DNA from 2 places in the Gryllotalpicola daejeonensis genome. Region 2 is predicted to be linked to the other one. Evidence: predicted binding sites of a transcription regulator. Region 2 holds the regulator's gene; the other holds the start of a gene.

Region 1 (8,656 bases), 230 kb from region 2:
GGCTGCGCTCGTTACGCCGCTTTACTCGTCGTGCGCCGCAGCACCTCGGACGCTCGCGCTCGGCCACGCCCTCTTGCCGCCCCCGCACTCGTTGCCGCGCCCGCACTCGCGAACCCGGTGCAGCTCTGGCCTCGCCCGCTCACCACAGCGGCGGTCTTCTGAACCGCCAGCGGATCACCCGCTCGAGCTGCGCGCTCAGGGCGAGCAGCGTGCGCTCGCCACCAGGTCGGCCGATCAGCTGCACGCCCATCGGCAGGCCGGCTGGGGCATCCGGCGTCGCCTCTGTCTGATAGACGGGCACCGTGATCGCGGGCAGCCCGGCCACGTTCACCATCGACGTGAAGGGCGTATAGCGGCACTGCTGCTCGAAGTTCAGCTCGGGGTCGAGCCGGTCGTACCAGCCGTTCGGCCGAGGAGTCATCGCAACCGCCGGCGTCAGCACCGCATCGAAGCCGGCGAACCGCGTGATGACGTCGCGCTCGAAGCGGCGCAGCACCCGAAGGGATTCCATGACGCGGCCGGCGGGCAGCGCGCGCCCCTGTTCGACGAGCCATTGGGTCAGCGGGTCGGCGAGCGGCAACTGTTCGTCAGTGAGCGGCAGCGTTGCCGCGCCGCCCTGCCAGATGTCGCGGAATGCGGGAGCGTAGCCGGAGTCGAGCGGCAGTGCGGTCTCTTCAATGCCGTGTCCGAGCCTGTCGAGAGCGGCGACGGCGACGTCAAGGGCGGCGGATGCCTCGGGCGAGAGCTCGATCGGGCCGTACTCGGCGTCCCACGCGGAGCTCGTCATGACCCCGATCTGGAAGCGCTTCGTGCCGTCGTCGAGCTCGCCGCGCACGGCCGCCGAGAGGAACGGCCCGTCGCCGCCGGGTGCTCTGACCGCGTAGCGGTGGTCGATCGAGCCGTCAGAGCGCCGAGCGACCAGGCCTTCCAGCAGCAACGCGGCATCGGCGGTGGTCCGCGCGATCGGTCCGGTGACGATCAGTCCTTCGGGGGTTCCGAGCCCGCTGCCGTCGGGAACGAGCCCGCGCCCGGGCTTCAGGCCGACGAGTCCGCAGGCTGCGGCGGGGATGCGGATTGAGCCCCCGCCGTCGGTCCCCGGCGCGAACGGCAGCAGTCCGGCGGCGACAGCGGCCGCCGCTCCCCCGCTTGAGCCGCCGGCGTTGCGACTCAGGTCCCACGGGGTTCGCGCCGGGGGCCCGACGAGCGACTCGGTGTAGCTCGGCAGCCCGAACTCGGGCACTGAGGTCTTGCCGAGGCTGATGCCACCCGCGGCGTCGAGCTGGGCTACCTGGTCGTCGTCCGTGTCAGGGATGAATCCGGTCATCGCTCGCGACCCGAAGCCGGTCGGTACGCCGGCGCGGTTCCAGAGGTCCTTGTCGGCGAAGGGCAGTCCCCACAGCGGGACCGATTTCGGGACAGACGTCTCGACGTACCGTGCTCGTTCGAGTGCCGCGTCACCGGTGACGGTCACAAGCGCGCCGAGGGTGTCATTCATCGCTTCGATGCGCTCGAGATACGCCTCGGTCAGCTCGACCGGGCTGATCTGCCCGTTCTGCAGCAGCTGCCACTGTTCGAGCGCCGTGTATTCGTGCAGATCAGCGAAGTCGTCTGCGTCATCCACGGCACTCGTCACGTCGCTCACTCCCCCACTCTGGCACCGCCAGCCCCCTTGAACGTTCTCGATGACCCTGTGATCGGGCCAAGGGTCCGACTACTCCCGGGAGGCGTTCCAATCGCCCGCACCGTCTTCTCGCCACGCACCGTCTTCTTGCCACGCACCGTCTCCGCAATCGAGGCGCTGAAAGCCGCCGAGGCATCGGCCTATCGACCGGGTGGCTCTCCAGATGGTGCTCCTAGTGCTCCTGGCGCTCCCGGTGGCGCTCCCGGTGGCGTTCCGGGTGGTGCCGCCGCTGCGGGCGGTATCCCTGGTGGCGCTCCGGGTGGTGCTGCGGGTGGTGCTCCGGCGTGCTGTTTGAGCCTGGCGGCTTGTCCGTTTCCGGCGGTTGTCCAGTCGATGACCCGCCCGCCGTGGGCGTAACGCACCTCGGGAGTGCCGTTGATGATCCGGACCTGCCAGGGGCCGGTGTCGATTTCGTGGTGATGGAACCAGCACAGGAGCACCCCGTTGTCGAGGTCGGTGTTGCCGCCGTTCTTGTAGCTGATGACGTGGTGGACCTCGCACCACTGCGCCGGGACCGTGCACCCCGGGATCAGACAGGTGCCGCCGTCCCGCAGGGCGATCGCGCGCCTTTGGCGGCGGGTGAATCCGCGCACGCTGCGCCCGAGCCGCAGGACTTCGCCGTCGTCGCCGAAGATCACCGTCTGGATCCCGCCCGTGCACGCGGCCTGCTCGGCCTCAGCGACGGGGACGGGTTCGGGGGTGCCGGCGTAGAACGCCAGCCCCTCACCCGAGTGCAGTTCTTTGGCGGTGGTGGAGATCCACACGGTGGGGTGGTCCCCGTCCATGTCCGGCACCTCGGCCGAGCGCGCCTGGGAGGCGAACACGTCCCGCAGCAGATCGGCGTTCACCTGCCCGCGGGTGCGCCCATCAGCAGGTGCCCGCCCATCACCCGGCGTCAGCTCGTCGGACGGCTGGAAGGTGACCGTCTTCTTCCCTTTCGGGTTCCCGAACGCGTCCAGCACTCCCCGGATGACGGCGGCGTGCCCGGCTGGCAGCAGGCCGGACACCTTCGCCACCCCATCCACCGTGGGGCTGATCCAGAAGAACCGCTCCGCCATCGCCTTCGCCGCCTGGTCTTCGACGACCCGAACGTCCAACAGCGCGGCCTTCTCCGCCGCCTTAGCTTTCACCTCATCCGCCCCGGCCGTGGTCGCGAGCTCCACGAGCTCCACCTCCACCAGCGAGAGTTCAGCGGCATCCGCACGGCCGAGATCCTTCCCGGCGGCCTTCTGCAGCTCCGAGCTGATCGCCGCGGCCGCCTCCCGGCCGATCCGCCCGTCTAGAACCGCCTGCTCGACCGCGGGCAGCTTCTTGAGCTCGGTCACCTGCGCGACGAGCTTCGCGGCTTCCTTGCCCGAGCTCTTCGTCAACCCCTGGATCGCCCCGGCGGCGGTCTTGAACCCCAGACGCCTCGCCAGGGAGTCCGGCGACTCGGGGTCCGAGCGGTGCTGCACCTCCCCGGCCACCGCGAGCTCCACCGCATCCAGGTGACGGTGCACCGCGGCAAGATCCTCCGCCAGCCGCACCAACTGCCCATCCGTCAAAGCCGACGGGTCAACAGGCAGCACGCCCGCCAGGCGCGCAAGCGCCCCGCACGCGGCAGACCCGACCTTCGACATGCTCCGAGTCTACCGAACACAACTTCGAATTGGAAGACGCAGTTACGAATACTTATTCACATGCGCCCGAGCACGCCGACTTCTCCACAAGCCCGCCCGGCACACGCATCCGCCCGCAGAATCACGCTAAACCGAGCCACCGACACCCTCGCCGTCAGTCACCCGCGCCCGGTGCGCCCGCACCCGCAGCCGATTCCCGCACGACTGATCGGTGCACCACCGCCGGCGCCCGGTCGGGTCGAAGAAGATTCCGGCACAGGTGTCATCCCCGCACGCGCGCAGCTGCGCGCGGCGCGGCCCGGTCAGGTCCTCGACGGCGGCCCGAGTCAGCCGCGCAAGTGCCTCTTGCGCAGTCGCAGGCCGGCGCACCAGCAGACCGTCGGCGCCTCGCGCGACGCGCAGCCCCGAGTCAGCCGCCAGCGCATCCCCGATGACCCGCACGTCCCCAGCGCCAACCGCCGCGACGCCAGCACGAGCACCCGCACCGCCCACCACAGCCACCGCGACCCGATGCAGCGCCTCGCGCACCTGCGCGAAGCGCTCCACATCCGCAGCCCCGACGGCGCGAGCAGGCGCGAGACCATTCGCCGCGAGCCACTCGCCAAGGGCGGCGGCGCTCGAAATGCGGTCGCGATGCCGATCGGCAGTCCGATAGCGCCCCTCGCGCGTCGAGAGCAGGTCGAGCCAGGCGGCGCCGTTGCCGCTGCGGAACGTCGTCATGGCATCAGCGTAACGCTTTGACGCATTACGAAGCCCGTGCCACTCTGTAACACGTGAAAGCATTACGCGTCGACGCGCTCGGCATCACGTTCATCCTGGTCTGGGCGAGCGGCTACGTGGTGGGCAAGCTCGCGACGGACGTGATGCCGCCCCTCACCGTGATGCTCTGGCGCTTCGTGCTCGCGCTCGCGGCACTTGCTGCGATCGCCGCCATCCGCCGCGAAGCATGGCCGAGCGGCCGCGAGCTGTGGGGCCTCGCCGGTATCGGCATCCTCATGTTCGCCCTGCAGTTCGGCGGCCTCTACACCGCCCTCGCCGAGGGCATGCCTGCCGGCACCGTCGCCCTGATCGCCTGCTCGTCGCCGCTGCTGATCGCCGCCGCCAATGCCGCTCTCCGCTGGGAGCGACTGTCGCCCGCCCGCTGGCTCGGCATCATCCTCGGCGTCATCGGCGTGGTCATCACCCTCTCCGATCGGGTCGGCCGACCGCCGAGCAGCACCGCGCTGCTCTGGACGCTGCTCGGGCTTGTCGGCCTGGCATCCGGCACCATGCTGCAAGCCCGCCTGCGGCCGACGAGCGGCCCGACCGCACAGGGCACGGTCGAAGTCGCGGCCGCCACGATCGTCATGGCCGCCTGGGCGCCCTGGAACGGCAGCCTCGCGATCCCCCTCACCGCCCAGGCACTCAGCAGCTACCTCTGGCTCGCCATCGGCGGAAGCGTGATCGCGCCGCTCATGCTCTTCGCCCTCATCCGCCGCCGCGGTGCCACCGGTGCGAGCACCCTGCTGCTCGTCGTGCCGGCTGTGACTGCGATCGCGTCGTGGCCGGTGTTCGGCACCCCGATCGGCCCACTGACGATCATCGGCCTCGCTGTCGCCGGCCTCGGCCTCTGGCTCGCTCAAAGACGCGCAGCGCCTCGCCCGCTCCTCGTCACCACGGCACCGTCCCGTTCCGATCGGTGAAGGTCCCGGTCGGCGCCGCGCCCCCGAGCAGCGCAAGCCGCACGACGGCATCCGTGCCCTCCTGAACCGTCTGCGTACCCGTCCGTCCGTTGAGATCGGTCGCCGTGTAGCCAGGGTCCACGGCATTGAAGCGGATGCCTGGCAGGCCATTCGCGTACTGAATGGTCACCATCGTCACCGCGCTCTTCGACGAGCAATAGGCCACGCTGCCGAAGCGCGCCCACTCGGTCTCGGTCATCGCGGCGAAAGACCCCATGCCGCTTGACACGTTGATCACCGACGGCGCCTCGGCCGCCTTCAGCAGCGGCAGGAACGCGTGTGTCACGCGCACCACGCCGAACACGTTCGTCTCGTAGAGGCGCCGTAGGTCGTCGGCCGTCACCTCCTCCGCAGCGGCGCGGCCGCCGATTCCCGCGTTGTTGATGAGGATGTCGAGGCGGCCGACCCGCTCACCGACAACCGAGACCGCCGCACCGACTGACGCGTCATCTGTCACGTCGAGCTGCACGAAGCGCGCACCGAGCGCCGCGGCCGCCGCCTGCCCGCGCTCTGGGTCACGCGCCCCGATCCAGACGTCCTGCCGGCCTCGAGCAGTCGACGGGCGGTTTCGTAGCCGAGGCCCTTGTTTCCCCCGGTGATGAGTGTGATGGTCATATCTCGATGCTCGGCGCGCCGCGCGCGGCACCACAGGCACGCCTGATCGGTAGGACTGCCGGTACTACCCGGGCGATCGCCGGGGATGCCAGGATGCCGTCATGCCGCACGCGAGTGGAGCCGAGCGCCAGCGCACCTCGGGCTCACCGGCCAAGTCCGAGCTCGCGGCCGCGCTGCGCTCATGGCGCGAGCGCGTCACGCCGGCGCAGGCCGGGCTGCCGTCGGGCGGCGACCGCCGCGTTCCCGGACTGCGCCGTGAAGAGCTCGCGCTGCTCGTCGGGATCTCGGTCGACTACCTCGTGAGGCTCGAGCAGGGCCGCGCCACCGCGCCGTCGGCGCAAGTGCTCGGTGCCTTCTCTCGCGCCCTGAAGCTCGAGCCGAACGAGCGCGAACTGCTGTTTCGACTCGCCGGCCTCGTGCCGCCGCCCGCCGGGTCGGTGCCACGCGTTGTGCCCCGCGGCGTGCAGCTCATGATCGACCGCATGTCGGACACACCACTCGCCGTCTTCAGCGCCGCGTGGGACACCGTGCAATGGAACCCACTGTGGGAGGAACTGCTCGGGAACCCCGGCGATCTCGACAACCGCGCGCGCAACCTGATCTGGCGCCATTTCGCCGACCCCGCAAGCTCGCGGGTCGATCGTGAGCCTGACGAGAATGACACTTTCGAGCGCGAGATGGTCGCCGACCTGCGCCGCGCCGCCGAGCGCTACCCCGACGACCGCGGCGTCGCCGAGCTCATCGCGGCTCTCCGCCAAGAGAATGCGCACTTCGCCGAGCTCTGGACCCACTACGACGCGGTACAGAGCTCGACCGCCCGCAAGACCGTCGTGCACCCTCGGCTCGGCCCGATCACCCTCGACTGCGACGTGCTCACCATCGACGGGCACGACCTGCGCATCGTGCTCTATTCGGCGGCTCCCGGCACCCGCGGCGCCGAGCTGCTCGACCAGCTGCGCGCGATCAGCTCGCGGCGTACGGCCGATCGCGGAAGCGCTCCACCGCCTCTGCCGTCTCTGGCTTGAAGAGACCCACGAGGTTGCCGTCCGGATCACGCAGGAAGAACACACGATTGCCCCACGGCATCACCGCGGGCTCTGTGACGATCTCGACGCCGGCCGCCGAGAGCCGCTGATACTCCGCGTCGACGTCGTCGACCAGGAACTCGAAAATGGCCGAGCGGTTCGCCGCCGCCTCAGCCGCTCCCGGCGCGAAGACGGGCACCATGCTGACGTCGCCGATCGCGAAGGTCGCAGTCGCGGTGATCAGCTCGGCGAAGACCGGGGCGGGGCGTATCGCGGCGACCCCGGTGACGAGCTCGTAGAAGTCGGCCAGGCGCGCAACGTCGGCCGTGACAACGCGGGTGGAGACGAATTTCATGACGGATTCCTTTCCTGTCGGCGCCCTCGTTGAAGCGCCTCGTGCCCGACGCTAGGAGCAATAGCGGGCAGCATCCGCCCGGTTATGAAAAGATGCGCGCATGACCCGCCCGACCGCGCGCGTGCTCGCCCTGCTCGAGCTGCTGCAGCGCGGCGGAACTCACACGGCGGCGCAGCTCGCCGCCGAGCTCGCGGTCGACGAGCGCACGGTGCGTCGCTACGTCGAGCACCTGGTCGAGCTCGAGATTCCGGTGCAGAGCGCGCGGGGACGCTATGGCGGCTACCGGCTGGCGCCGGGCGAGCGGATGCCTCCCCTGATGCTCACCGACGACGAGGCACTTGCCGTCATGCTCGGCCTCGTCGCGGCCCGGCGCAGCGGCCTGGTCACCGCGGCGAGCGCGGCCGAATCCGCCGGTGCGAAGGTGCGCGCCTCGTTGCCGACGCACAGCGCCCGCCGTCTCGAGGCTGTGCTCGAGGGTGCTGCGTTCACAGCATCCGACGTGTCCACCGCGCCCTCTTCGCCCGGCGTCGGCGTCGAGACGCGCACGCTGCTGCAACTCGCGACTGCGGCTCGCGAGCGGCGCCCGCTGTGGTTCCGCTACGTCTCGCGCGACGGCGGCGCGAGCGACCGCACGCTGCTCCCCTACGGACTCGTCGCGCACGCCGGCCACTGGTACGCGACCGGCCACGATTCCCGCAGCGGCCAGGTGCGCACCTTTCGCGTCGATCGGATATCTGACCCGTCCCTGCTTCCTGGCGGGTTCGAGCCGCCCGAAGGCTTCGACCCGATGGCCACCGTGCTGCACAGCCTCGCGACCACTCCGTGGGCGCACGAGGTCTCGGTGCTCGTGCGCGGCACCGCCGACGAACTGCGGACAGCGCTGAGGCCGGGACTCGCGACGATCGAAGACGCGACGATCGAGGTCCCGGCGACCGAAGCCCCGGCGACCAAAGTCCCGCCGACGCAGACGGCGGCGGGGCCGCGCGACGGTGCCCACGACGGCGAACCCGCCCACGATCTCGCCGACAACCGCGACGCGAGCTGGACCCGCGTCCGCCTGCGCGCCGAGCAACTCGACTGGGTCGCCGCCTTATTCGCCGGGCTGAACCGCGATTTCGCCGTCGAGAGCCCCGACGAGCTGCGCACCGAGCTGCGCCGCCTGGCCGACCGACTGCAGACGGCCGCGGCCGGCGCCCTCGACGCAGATCTCTCTTGACACCCGCACGCTTCGGTGGTTCATTAGTCGAGTAATGAACCAACCAACGAGGGCATCCGCATGATCGATGAGGGCAAGCCGATCTTCCTGCAGATCGCAGAGCAGATCGAGAACGACATCATCGCCGGAACACTGGCCGAGGAATCCCAGGTCCCGTCGACGAACGAGTTCGCCGCCTTTCACCGCATCAACCCCGCGACGGCCGGCAAGGGCGTCAACCTGCTGGTCGACGAGGGGGTCCTCTACAAGAAGAGGGGCATCGGCATGTTCGTCGCCACCGGCGCGCGCAACGCGCTCATCACCAAGCGGCGCACGCAGTTCGTCGACGACTACGTGCGCCCCCTGCTCACCGAGGCCGAAAAGCTCGGCATCGACCCAACGACCTTGAAGGGCCTGATCACGGATGCCTCGCGAGAGGCACCTG
Region 2 (8,656 bases):
ATCGGCGAGGTGGGTGCGCGAGACATCCCCGAGCTCGTGGTGTTCAACAAATCCGATCTGATCGATGACGACACCCGCCTCGTGCTGCGTGGACTCGTGCCCGGCGCCGTCTTCGCGAGCGCCCGCACCGGCGAGGGTATCGACGAGGTGCTCGCCCGCATCGCGTACCTGATTCCCGACCACTCGGTCCCGATCGAGCTGCTCGTCCCCTACGAGCACGGCGAGATCATCGCGGCGCTCCACGATCACGGCCGCGTGACCTCGCAGAGCTACACCGAGCAGGGCACGCGCATCTCGGCGCTCATCGACCCGAGCCGCGTCGCGCCGTTCGAGCCGTATCGCCTCGAGGCGGCTCCGCGCGCATGAGGAAGGTGCCGTTCTCGTTCGAGCTGCATCCCGCCCGCTCCGAGCACATCGCGAAGCAGCTGCCCGACCGCATCGCGCGCCTCGTCGCCGCGGGGCCCGAATTCGTCTCGGTGACCTACGGCGCGGGCGGTTCGTCGCAAGACGCATCGCTGGACGTGCTGAAGCACGTGATCGAGAACCACCCCGGAGTGCGGACCATGGCGCACCTCACCTGCGTCGGGTCGACGGTGCAGCACGCGCACGAAACCGTGCGGACCTTCATGGATGCCGGCGTGCACAGCTTCCTCGCCGTCCGCGGTGATCTGCCCGTCGGCGCACCTGAGGATGCCTTCCCCGGCGACATCCGCACAGCAGCCGAACTCGTCCAGCTGATCCATGCAGTCCAGAACGAGCGCAGGCCGTGGCGCGAGGTCGCGGTTCCGGGCACGCCGGGAATCACGGTCGACCGCGACGGGCGCGAGCGCGCGGCCATCGCCGTCGCCGCGTTCCCGAACGGACACCCGTCCTCCCGCTCCTGGCAGCAGGACATCGACACGCTGCTCGCCAAGCAAGCTGCCGGCGCCAACCTCGCGATCTGCCAGATGATCTTCCACGCCGAGGACTACTTCCGCATGGTCGACGCCGCGCGCGCCGCCGGTGTCGAGCTGCCGATCCTGCCCGCGATCACGCCCGTGACGACACCGGCGGGACTGGCGCGCAATCTCGAGCTCTCGGGCGAGCAAGCACCGGCCGACTTCGCCGTGGCGCTCGAGGTCGAGCCGACCGAGGCCGGTCGGCGCGAGATCGGCATCGACTTCGCCGCGAAGCTCACCGAGCGCCTCATCGAAGGCGGGGCGCCAGGCATCCATCTGTACACGCGGAACATGCACGAGGTACCCCTCGCCGTGCTTGCGCGCGTCGGCCTCATCGACGACGCGCGCTATGCGCAGTTGATCGCGCCCGAGTTCACGAGCGAGGCGCAGGCCATCGTCGGGGAGCCCGCCTCGTAGGCCCCCCGACGTGCTTGAGCGTCAGACCGCGCGCAGAACGGCGACGACCTTGCCGAGGATGACCGCCTCGTCGCCCACGATCGGCTCGAAGGCCGAGTTGCGCGGCAGCAGCCAGGTGTGGCCGTCACGCTGACGGAACACCTTCACCGTGGCCTCGCCCTCGAGCATCGCGGCCACGATCTCGCCGTTCACGGCGTCCTGCTGCTGGCGCACGACCACCCAGTCGCCGTCGCAGATCGCGGCGTCGATCATCGATTCGCCGGCGACCTTGAGCATGAACAGGTCGCCGTTGCCGACGAGGCGGCGGGGGAGGGGGAACACCTCTTCCACCTGCTGGTCGGCGGTGATGGGGATGCCTGCGGCGATGCGCCCGACGAGGGGAACGAGCATCGCGTCGCCGACGGGCGCCTTGGTCTCGAAGTCGTCGGTCTGCTCGGCCGGTGACGGAGGGTCGATGAGGATCTCGAGCGCGCGTGGCCGATTCGGGTCGCGGCGCAGGTAGCCGGAGAGCTCGAGCTGGTTGAGCTGGTGCGTCACGCTCGACAGTGAGGCGAGACCGACCGCGTCGCCGATCTCGCGCATGCTCGGCGGGTAGCCGCGCGCGGCGAGCGACTTCTTGATCACGTCGAGGATCGCGAGCTGCTTGTCGCTGAGGTTCTTGCGGCGGCGGGTACGGCGCTTCGGTGCAGCGCCGGTGTCGGCGCTGACGGCATCTGTGGTCACGTCAAATCCCCAATGTCAGTGGTCGCTGGTTGCATTTCCACCAGTGAGCCACACACTAGCGACAAACCCCCTCTGTGTAGGGGATTTGTTCGAGCGAGTCGCCGAAACCGGTGGATAAGTTCGTGAATCATGCGGGGCTTGCATCAAGTTTAGATCGAAGATAGGTTCGTAAGCGTCCGAAATATCGAACAGGCGTTCCGAACCAGGTGACGAAGGTTGAGGGTTGAGATGAGCAGCTTCACTGTTCACACGTCCGCGAGGGCAGCGTTCAACGTGCGACGGCCCGTCGGCACGCCGGCGCATCCCGGCCCGGCGGTTCGCTCGCGACTCCGTGTGACCCGGCGCGGCAGGCTCGCGCTGGTCGCGCTGGCGTCGGCGCCTCTGCTGGCCGCCGCGCTCTGGTTCGGCGTCAGCACCGGGGCCGCGTCCGCGCAGGCGCCGTCGGCGGCGACCGCACACGGCAGCGTCGAGCACGTCACTGTCGCGCAAGGTGAGTCGCTGTGGCAGATCGCCGAGCGTGTCGCCCCTCACGCCGACCCGCGTGAAGTGATCGACGCAATCGTTGACATGAACGGGCTGCAGAGCACCGTCGTGACGCCCGGCGAATCGCTCGCGATCCCCGCGCAGTACGCGAGGTAGCTCAAGCGGAGGCCTGTCAAGGCGCCGCCTACGATAGAGGCGTGACGTCTCTCTCAGACCTCCCGATCCGTGACGACCTGCGCGGCCGTGAGCCGTATGGCGCGCCGCAGAAGCATGTCAGGGTCGAGCTGAACGTCAACGAGAACACTCACCCCATCCCCGACGACGTGCAGGCCGACGTGCTCGAGCGGCTCGCGAAGGCTGTGAGCGGCGCGAATCGCTACCCCGACCGCGAGTTCGTCGAGCTGCGCGACGCGCTGGCCGGCTATCTGGGCCACGGCCTGACGCGCGACAACCTCTGGGCGGCGAATGGTTCGAACGAGATCCTGCAGCAGCTGCTCCAGGTGTTCGGTGGCCCGGGCCGCACTGTGCTCGGCTTCGCGCCGACATACTCGATGTATCCGCTGCTTGCCTCCGGCACCGGCACCGAGTGGGTCGCGGGCGACCGAGACGCCGATTATGAGCTGTCGGCTGAGCGAGCCGCCGACTGGGTGCGCCGCACTCAGCCTGACGTGGTGATCCTGTGCTCGCCGAACAACCCCACGGGCACGCCTCTGTCTCTCGACGTCGTCGAGGCGGTCTACGAGGTGGCGCCCGGCATCGTGATCGTCGACGAGGCATATGCCGAGTTCTTCCCGGCCGGTGAGCCGAGTGCGCTCACGCTGCTGCCTGGTCGTGAGCGCCTCGTCGTCTCGCGAACGATGAGCAAGGCGTTCGCCTTCGCGGGCGTCCGACTCGGGTACCTCGCGGCAGACCCCGCCATCGCCGACGCGCTCCGCCTCGTCCGGCTGCCGTACCACCTGTCCGCGCTGACGCAGGCGGCGGCGCTTGGGGCGCTCGCCCACGCGCGCGAGATGCTCGCGATGGTCGACGAGATCAAGGTGCAGCGCGACCGCATCGTCACCGAGTTGACGGCGCTCGGGTTCCACCCCTACCGCACGTGGTCCAACTTCGTCCTCTTCGATCGCGTCGCCAACCCGCGCGAGGTGTTCGACGAGCTGCTGGCGGAGGGCATCATCATCCGTGAGATGGGCATCCCGAACAGCCTCCGCGTCTCCGCGGGAACCGAGTCTGAGACGAGCGAGTTCCTCGACGCGATGGCTCGCTACGTCGAGCGTCACGGCAGCCCGCTCGCGGAAACATCCGAGCGCGCCCCAGTAGGCTGAGCGCATGACCGCAGGCCCCCGCACCGCCTCCATCACGCGAGAGACCAGTGAGTCGCGCATCGAGCTGAGCCTCGACCTCGATGGCACCGGGCGCAGCGACATCCAGAGCGCTGTGCCGTTCTACGACCACCTGCTCACGGCCTTCGCCAAGCACTCGCTCACCGACCTCACCGTTCGCGCGACCGGCGACACCCACATCGACGTCCACCACACCGCCGAAGACACCGGCATCGTCCTCGGTCAGGCGATCCGCCAGGCGCTCGGCGACAAGAGCGGCATCAGCCGGTTCGGCGACGCGCTCGTGCCGCTCGATGATGCGCTCGTGCAGGCGGTCGTCGACATCTCCGGCCGGCCCTACCTCGTCCACTCCGGCGAGCCCGCCGGGTTCGAGCTGCACCTCATCGGCGGCCACTTCACGGGCTCGATGGTCAGGCACGTCTTCGAGGCGATCGCTTTCAACGCGGCTCTCACGGTGCACGTGCGCGTGCTCGACGGGCGTGACCCGCACCACATCGCTGAAGCCGAGTTCAAGGCATTCGCCCGCGCTTTCCGCCAGGCGAAGGCCTTCGACGCCGCGGTCAGCGGCATCCCATCCACCAAGGGCGCCCTGTGACCGACGCGCCATCGCGCCCCACGGTCGTGATCCTCGACTACGGCAGCGGCAACGTCCACTCGGCGGCCAAAGCGCTCGAGGCGGCGGGTGCAGCGGTCACGATCACGCGCGACCGCCAGGCCGTGATGGATGCCGACGGGCTGCTGGTCCCCGGCGTCGGTGCCTTCCGCGCCGTCGTCGACCAGCTCAAGTCGGTGCGCGGCGACGAGCTGATCGAGCGCAGGCTGGCGGGTGGCCGCCCCGTACTCGGCATCTGCGTCGGCATGCAGGTCATGTTCGAGCATGGCGACGAGCGCGGCGTCGAGACCGACGGACTGGGGGAGTGGCCCGGCGACGTCACCGAACTCGATGCGCCGGTCCTTCCGCACATCGGCTGGAACGAGGTAGAGGCACCAGAGGGCTCGGTGCTCTTCGATGGGCTCGAGGGGGAGCGGTTCTACTTCGTGCACTCCTACGCCGCCCAGGACTGGCGGCTCGAGACGCAGCCGCCCTTCCCGGCCCCGCGCGTCACCTGGGCCGAGCACGGCGCGCGGTTCATCGCCGCCGTCGAGAACGGGCCGCTCAGCGCCACGCAGTTCCACCCCGAGAAGTCCGGGCAGGCAGGCATCCGTCTGCTCACCAACTGGGTGAACTCGCTGCGCAAGTAATCAGCGCACCGGCGGCCGGCTCGCGCCCCCAACGATCCACACGCATCACAAGAGAGACCCGAATGACTGACGCCACCACCTCGCCCAAGCTCGTCCTTCTGCCCGCAGTCGACGTCGCGGGCGGTCAGGCCGTGCGCCTGACCCAGGGCGAGGCCGGCAGCGAGACCAGCTACGGCAGCCCCATCGACGCGGCGCTCGACTGGGCGCAACAGGGCGCGGAATGGATCCACCTGGTCGACCTCGACGCGGCATTCGGCCGAGGTGAGAACCGGTCGGTCATGCGCGACGTGCTGCGCGAGGTGCAGGGCGTGAAGATCGAGCTCTCGGGCGGCATCCGCGACGACGCGTCGCTCGAGCATGCCCTCGAACTCGGCGCGACGCGCGTGAACCTCGGAACGGCCGCCCTCGAGAACCCCGACTGGGCCGACGCCGTCATCGGGAAGTTCGGCGAGGCGATCGCTGTCGGCCTCGACGTGCGCGGCACGACCCTCGCCGCACGCGGCTGGACCCGCGAGGGCGGCGATGTGTGGGAGGTGCTCTCGCGCCTCGAGGATGCCGGCTGCCGCCGCTACGTCGTCACCGACGTCACCAAAGACGGCACGCTGCGCGGCCCCAACGTCGAGCTGCTCACCGAGCTCGCGGCGAAGACCGACAAGCCGGTCGTGGCCTCGGGCGGCATCTCGAGTCTCGACGACATCGCGGCGCTGCGCGCACTGGTGCCGAACGGCATCGAGGGGGCGATCGTCGGCAAGGCCCTCTATTCGGGCCGCTTCACGCTGACCGAGGCGCTCGGTGTCGCCGGCGCCTGAGTCGCACAACGGCGTCGGCGACGGCCACCATGGCCACCACGGTGGCCGCAACGATCCGGCGCCGACGGATTCCGCGGGCCAGCCGTGGGCCGGCCGCAGCTTCACGCCGAATCCGGCGGCGGCCGATGACGGCTCTGCAGATCCCGCGCTTCTCCATGCGCTGAACGGATTCGCCGCCGGCACAGCCCGCCCGGAAGACGTCGTCGAGGCATTCCGCTCCGCACGCGTGCTCATCCCGCTGCTCGCCCACGCGGGCGAGGTCGGCGTCGCGGCCGACGGTCACCTGGTCGACAAGACGCAGGAGCTCTCGATCGTCACGGTCGCAGGGCCCGACGGCCGCAAGGTCCTGCCTGCCTTCACCTCGGTGCAGACGCTCGCGGCCTGGGATCCCCAGGCACGGCCCGTCCCCGCGGCCGGTCCCCGCGTCGCTCTCGCCGCGGTGAGCGAGCAGACGGAGTTGATCGTCATCGACCCGGCGAGCCCGACCGAGTTCGTGCTGCGTCGGCCCGCCGTCTTCGCCCTCGCCCAAGGCGAACCGTGGCGGTCGCCGGAGCGCGACCCGGCCGTGCGCGCGGCGTTCGAGCGCTCCCGAGCCGATGAGCCCGACGTTCTGGGCCTCGAGCTCATCCCCGGCGACCCGCAGCACCGGATGCGGGCGGCGGAGCTGGCGATCCGGCTGCGGCTGCGTGACGGGCTCGATCAGGCGGCGCTGCAGGCGCTGACCTCGCGGCTGTCGTCTCGCTGGGCGGCCTCGCCGGCGATCGCGACGAGCGTCGATTCGCTCGCCCTTCAGCTGGTTCGGGCCTGACGGCGCGAGCGCGACTGAGCCTTAGTGCGAGCCGTGCCTGCCGCCCGACGAAGGCGGGGCGGTCGGCGTCGCCGAGGCGGTCGGAACAGGCGAGTCGGGCGTCGGCAAATCGCTCACCGCGGGGGAGGTCGGCGAATCATCGACATCCGGCGACGTCGTCGGGGCGGGCGCGGGCGGCACGCTCGGCGCCTTCGTGCGCCCGGACGAGCTCGGTGACGCCGGCGCACCCGTGCCCGACCAGTCGACGTCGGCCAGCGCGGTGCGCGCGAGTGCATGACGCAGCGCGGCACTGCCGCTCGAATCATCGCCGGCCATCTCGACATCGAGGTCGCCTGAGGCGAGGTTCCAGGTGTAGGGCACGGTCACGTGGACCGACGTGACGCCGGGGACGGAAGCAGCGACCTCGACCGCGCGGGAGACCGACTCGACCGTGGAGCGCGCGACCGGCGTGTCGAACGCATTTCGGTATTCGATGACGGATGCCGCGTGCCGCGCGTTCGCCGGCAGGGTGAGCTCGAGGTTCACTCGCCCGTTGCGCAGCTGCTGAGTCATGGCGTAGACGACGTCGGTGCTCTCCGCGGCTGTGGCGTCGGCATCCATTGTCACGGCTACGTCGTAGCTGACGGTCTTCGCGTGCGAGCCGGTGGTGACGGTGCTGCTTGCCGCAGCGACCCCGGGCATCGACTCGAGCGCCGAGACGGTGTGCTGCAGGCTGGCGACCTCGGCGGCAAGCGGCGTGGCGCCGGTGTCGCGCGCGTCGCCACTCTGCAGCTGCGAGGCGGATGCCTGAAGGTAGCGGTGCACGGCGACGCTGCTCAGAACGAGGCCGCCGGCGATGACGAGGGCGACAGAGCAGACGGCCGCACCGAGCCACCCGAGAGCCTGTCGCCTACCCACGTCGATGACGCTAACCGGGTCGTCTGGCAGGAACCCGGACGCGAGCGCCGAAGGACCTAGGTATCGCCGGGGGATCGGCGGCGATCCTCAGATAAGGGGTCAGTTGACCGGGCCGGTCCACTTCTCGCCGGGTCCCTTGCCCGGCTCGTCCGGGAAGGTCGACGCCTCGCGGAAGGCGAGCTGCAGCGTGCGCAGCCCGTCCCGCAGCGGTCGGGCGTGCTGGTCGCCGATATGCGGGGCGGATGCCGTCACGAGACCGGCCAGCGCGTCGATCAGCTTCCGCGCCTCGTCGAGATCGAGGTCCTTCTCGCCGTTCTCGGCGAGACCGAGCTTGACCGCGGCTGCGCTCATCAAGTGAACGGACACCGTGGTGATCAGTTCGGCTGCCGGCACTTCGGCGATGTCTCGCGTGGCATCCTCGAGGTCGCTCATCTTCCTGCTTTCATGCGTGCTTCGTCGGGGCAGCGCCGTCTGGTAGACTCGATCACTGGCTCCGGTGTCTCAGTGCGCCGGAACGAAAGTGGAATCTCTTTCCCACCCGCGTTGACCGCCTCAACAGGTTACCGGGTCGATACCCTCCGCCGGTTCTCCGGTAGGCCGGCTCGCCGGCACAGGGCGCAAGCTCTTGGGGGTGTGCCGAGTGATTGCACGCGCAGGTGCGCGGGCGTCGCGGTGAAAGTCGTTCTCCTCTCGTTGCGCAAGGCAGCCGGAAGTTCTCTAACAGAGGAGCTACGCATCAGCGATCCCCGTACCAATGACCGCATCCGCGTCCCCGAAGTGCGACTCGTCGGCCCCAGTGGCGAGCAGATCGGTGTCGTGAAGATCGAGGTCGCCCTGCGCCTGGCGCAGGAAGCGGACCTCGACCTCGTTGAGGTCGCCCCGAACTCCAAGCCGCCCGTGGTGAAGATCATGGACTACGGCAAGTTCAAGTACGAGGCTGCGCAGAAGGCCAAAGAGGCCAGGCGCAACCAGGCGAACACGATCCTCAAAGAGGTTCGG

Evidence for each region. Region 2 encodes LexA, which represses DNA repair genes until DNA is damaged. Its sites were predicted from a motif close to TCGAACANNTGTTCGA; they were not measured.
Region 1: ABD736_RS14115 (HNH endonuclease signature motif containing protein) is a predicted target of LexA. The motif match lies at 3,313-3,328, and genes of this name have one in related genera.

What each region holds. Positions count from the first base shown of each region.
Region 1 covers NZ_BAABBV010000002.1:243,899-252,554, forward strand. The annotation lists gene ABD736_RS14110 (amidase) at 140-1,642, opposite strand; gene ABD736_RS14115 (HNH endonuclease signature motif containing protein) at 1,822-3,300, opposite strand; gene ABD736_RS14120 (CGNR zinc finger domain-containing protein) at 3,427-4,020, opposite strand; gene ABD736_RS14125 (DMT family transporter) at 4,074-4,982, shown strand; gene ABD736_RS14130 (SDR family NAD(P)-dependent oxidoreductase) at 4,951-5,550, opposite strand; gene ABD736_RS14135 (hypothetical protein) at 5,475-5,636, opposite strand; gene ABD736_RS14140 (helix-turn-helix transcriptional regulator) at 5,738-6,661, shown strand; gene ABD736_RS14145 (VOC family protein) at 6,600-7,016, opposite strand; gene ABD736_RS14150 (helix-turn-helix transcriptional regulator) at 7,117-8,232, shown strand; gene ABD736_RS14155 (GntR family transcriptional regulator) at 8,293-8,656, shown strand, end outside.
Region 2 covers NZ_BAABBV010000002.1:16,241-24,896, reverse strand. The annotation lists gene hflX (GTPase HflX) at 1-366, shown strand, start outside; gene ABD736_RS12995 (methylenetetrahydrofolate reductase) at 363-1,355, shown strand; gene lexA (transcriptional repressor LexA) at 1,377-2,078, opposite strand; gene ABD736_RS12985 (LysM peptidoglycan-binding domain-containing protein) at 2,307-2,717, shown strand; gene ABD736_RS12980 (histidinol-phosphate transaminase) at 2,759-3,883, shown strand; gene hisB (imidazoleglycerol-phosphate dehydratase HisB) at 3,888-4,496, shown strand; gene hisH (imidazole glycerol phosphate synthase subunit HisH) at 4,493-5,143, shown strand; gene priA (bifunctional 1-(5-phosphoribosyl)-5-((5-phosphoribosylamino)methylideneamino)imidazole-4-carboxamide isomerase/phosphoribosylanthranilate isomerase PriA) at 5,206-5,952, shown strand; gene ABD736_RS12960 (SseB family protein) at 5,936-6,760, shown strand; gene ABD736_RS12955 (hypothetical protein) at 6,782-7,657, opposite strand; gene ABD736_RS12950 (DUF1844 domain-containing protein) at 7,757-8,089, opposite strand; gene infC (translation initiation factor IF-3) at 8,435-8,656, shown strand, end outside.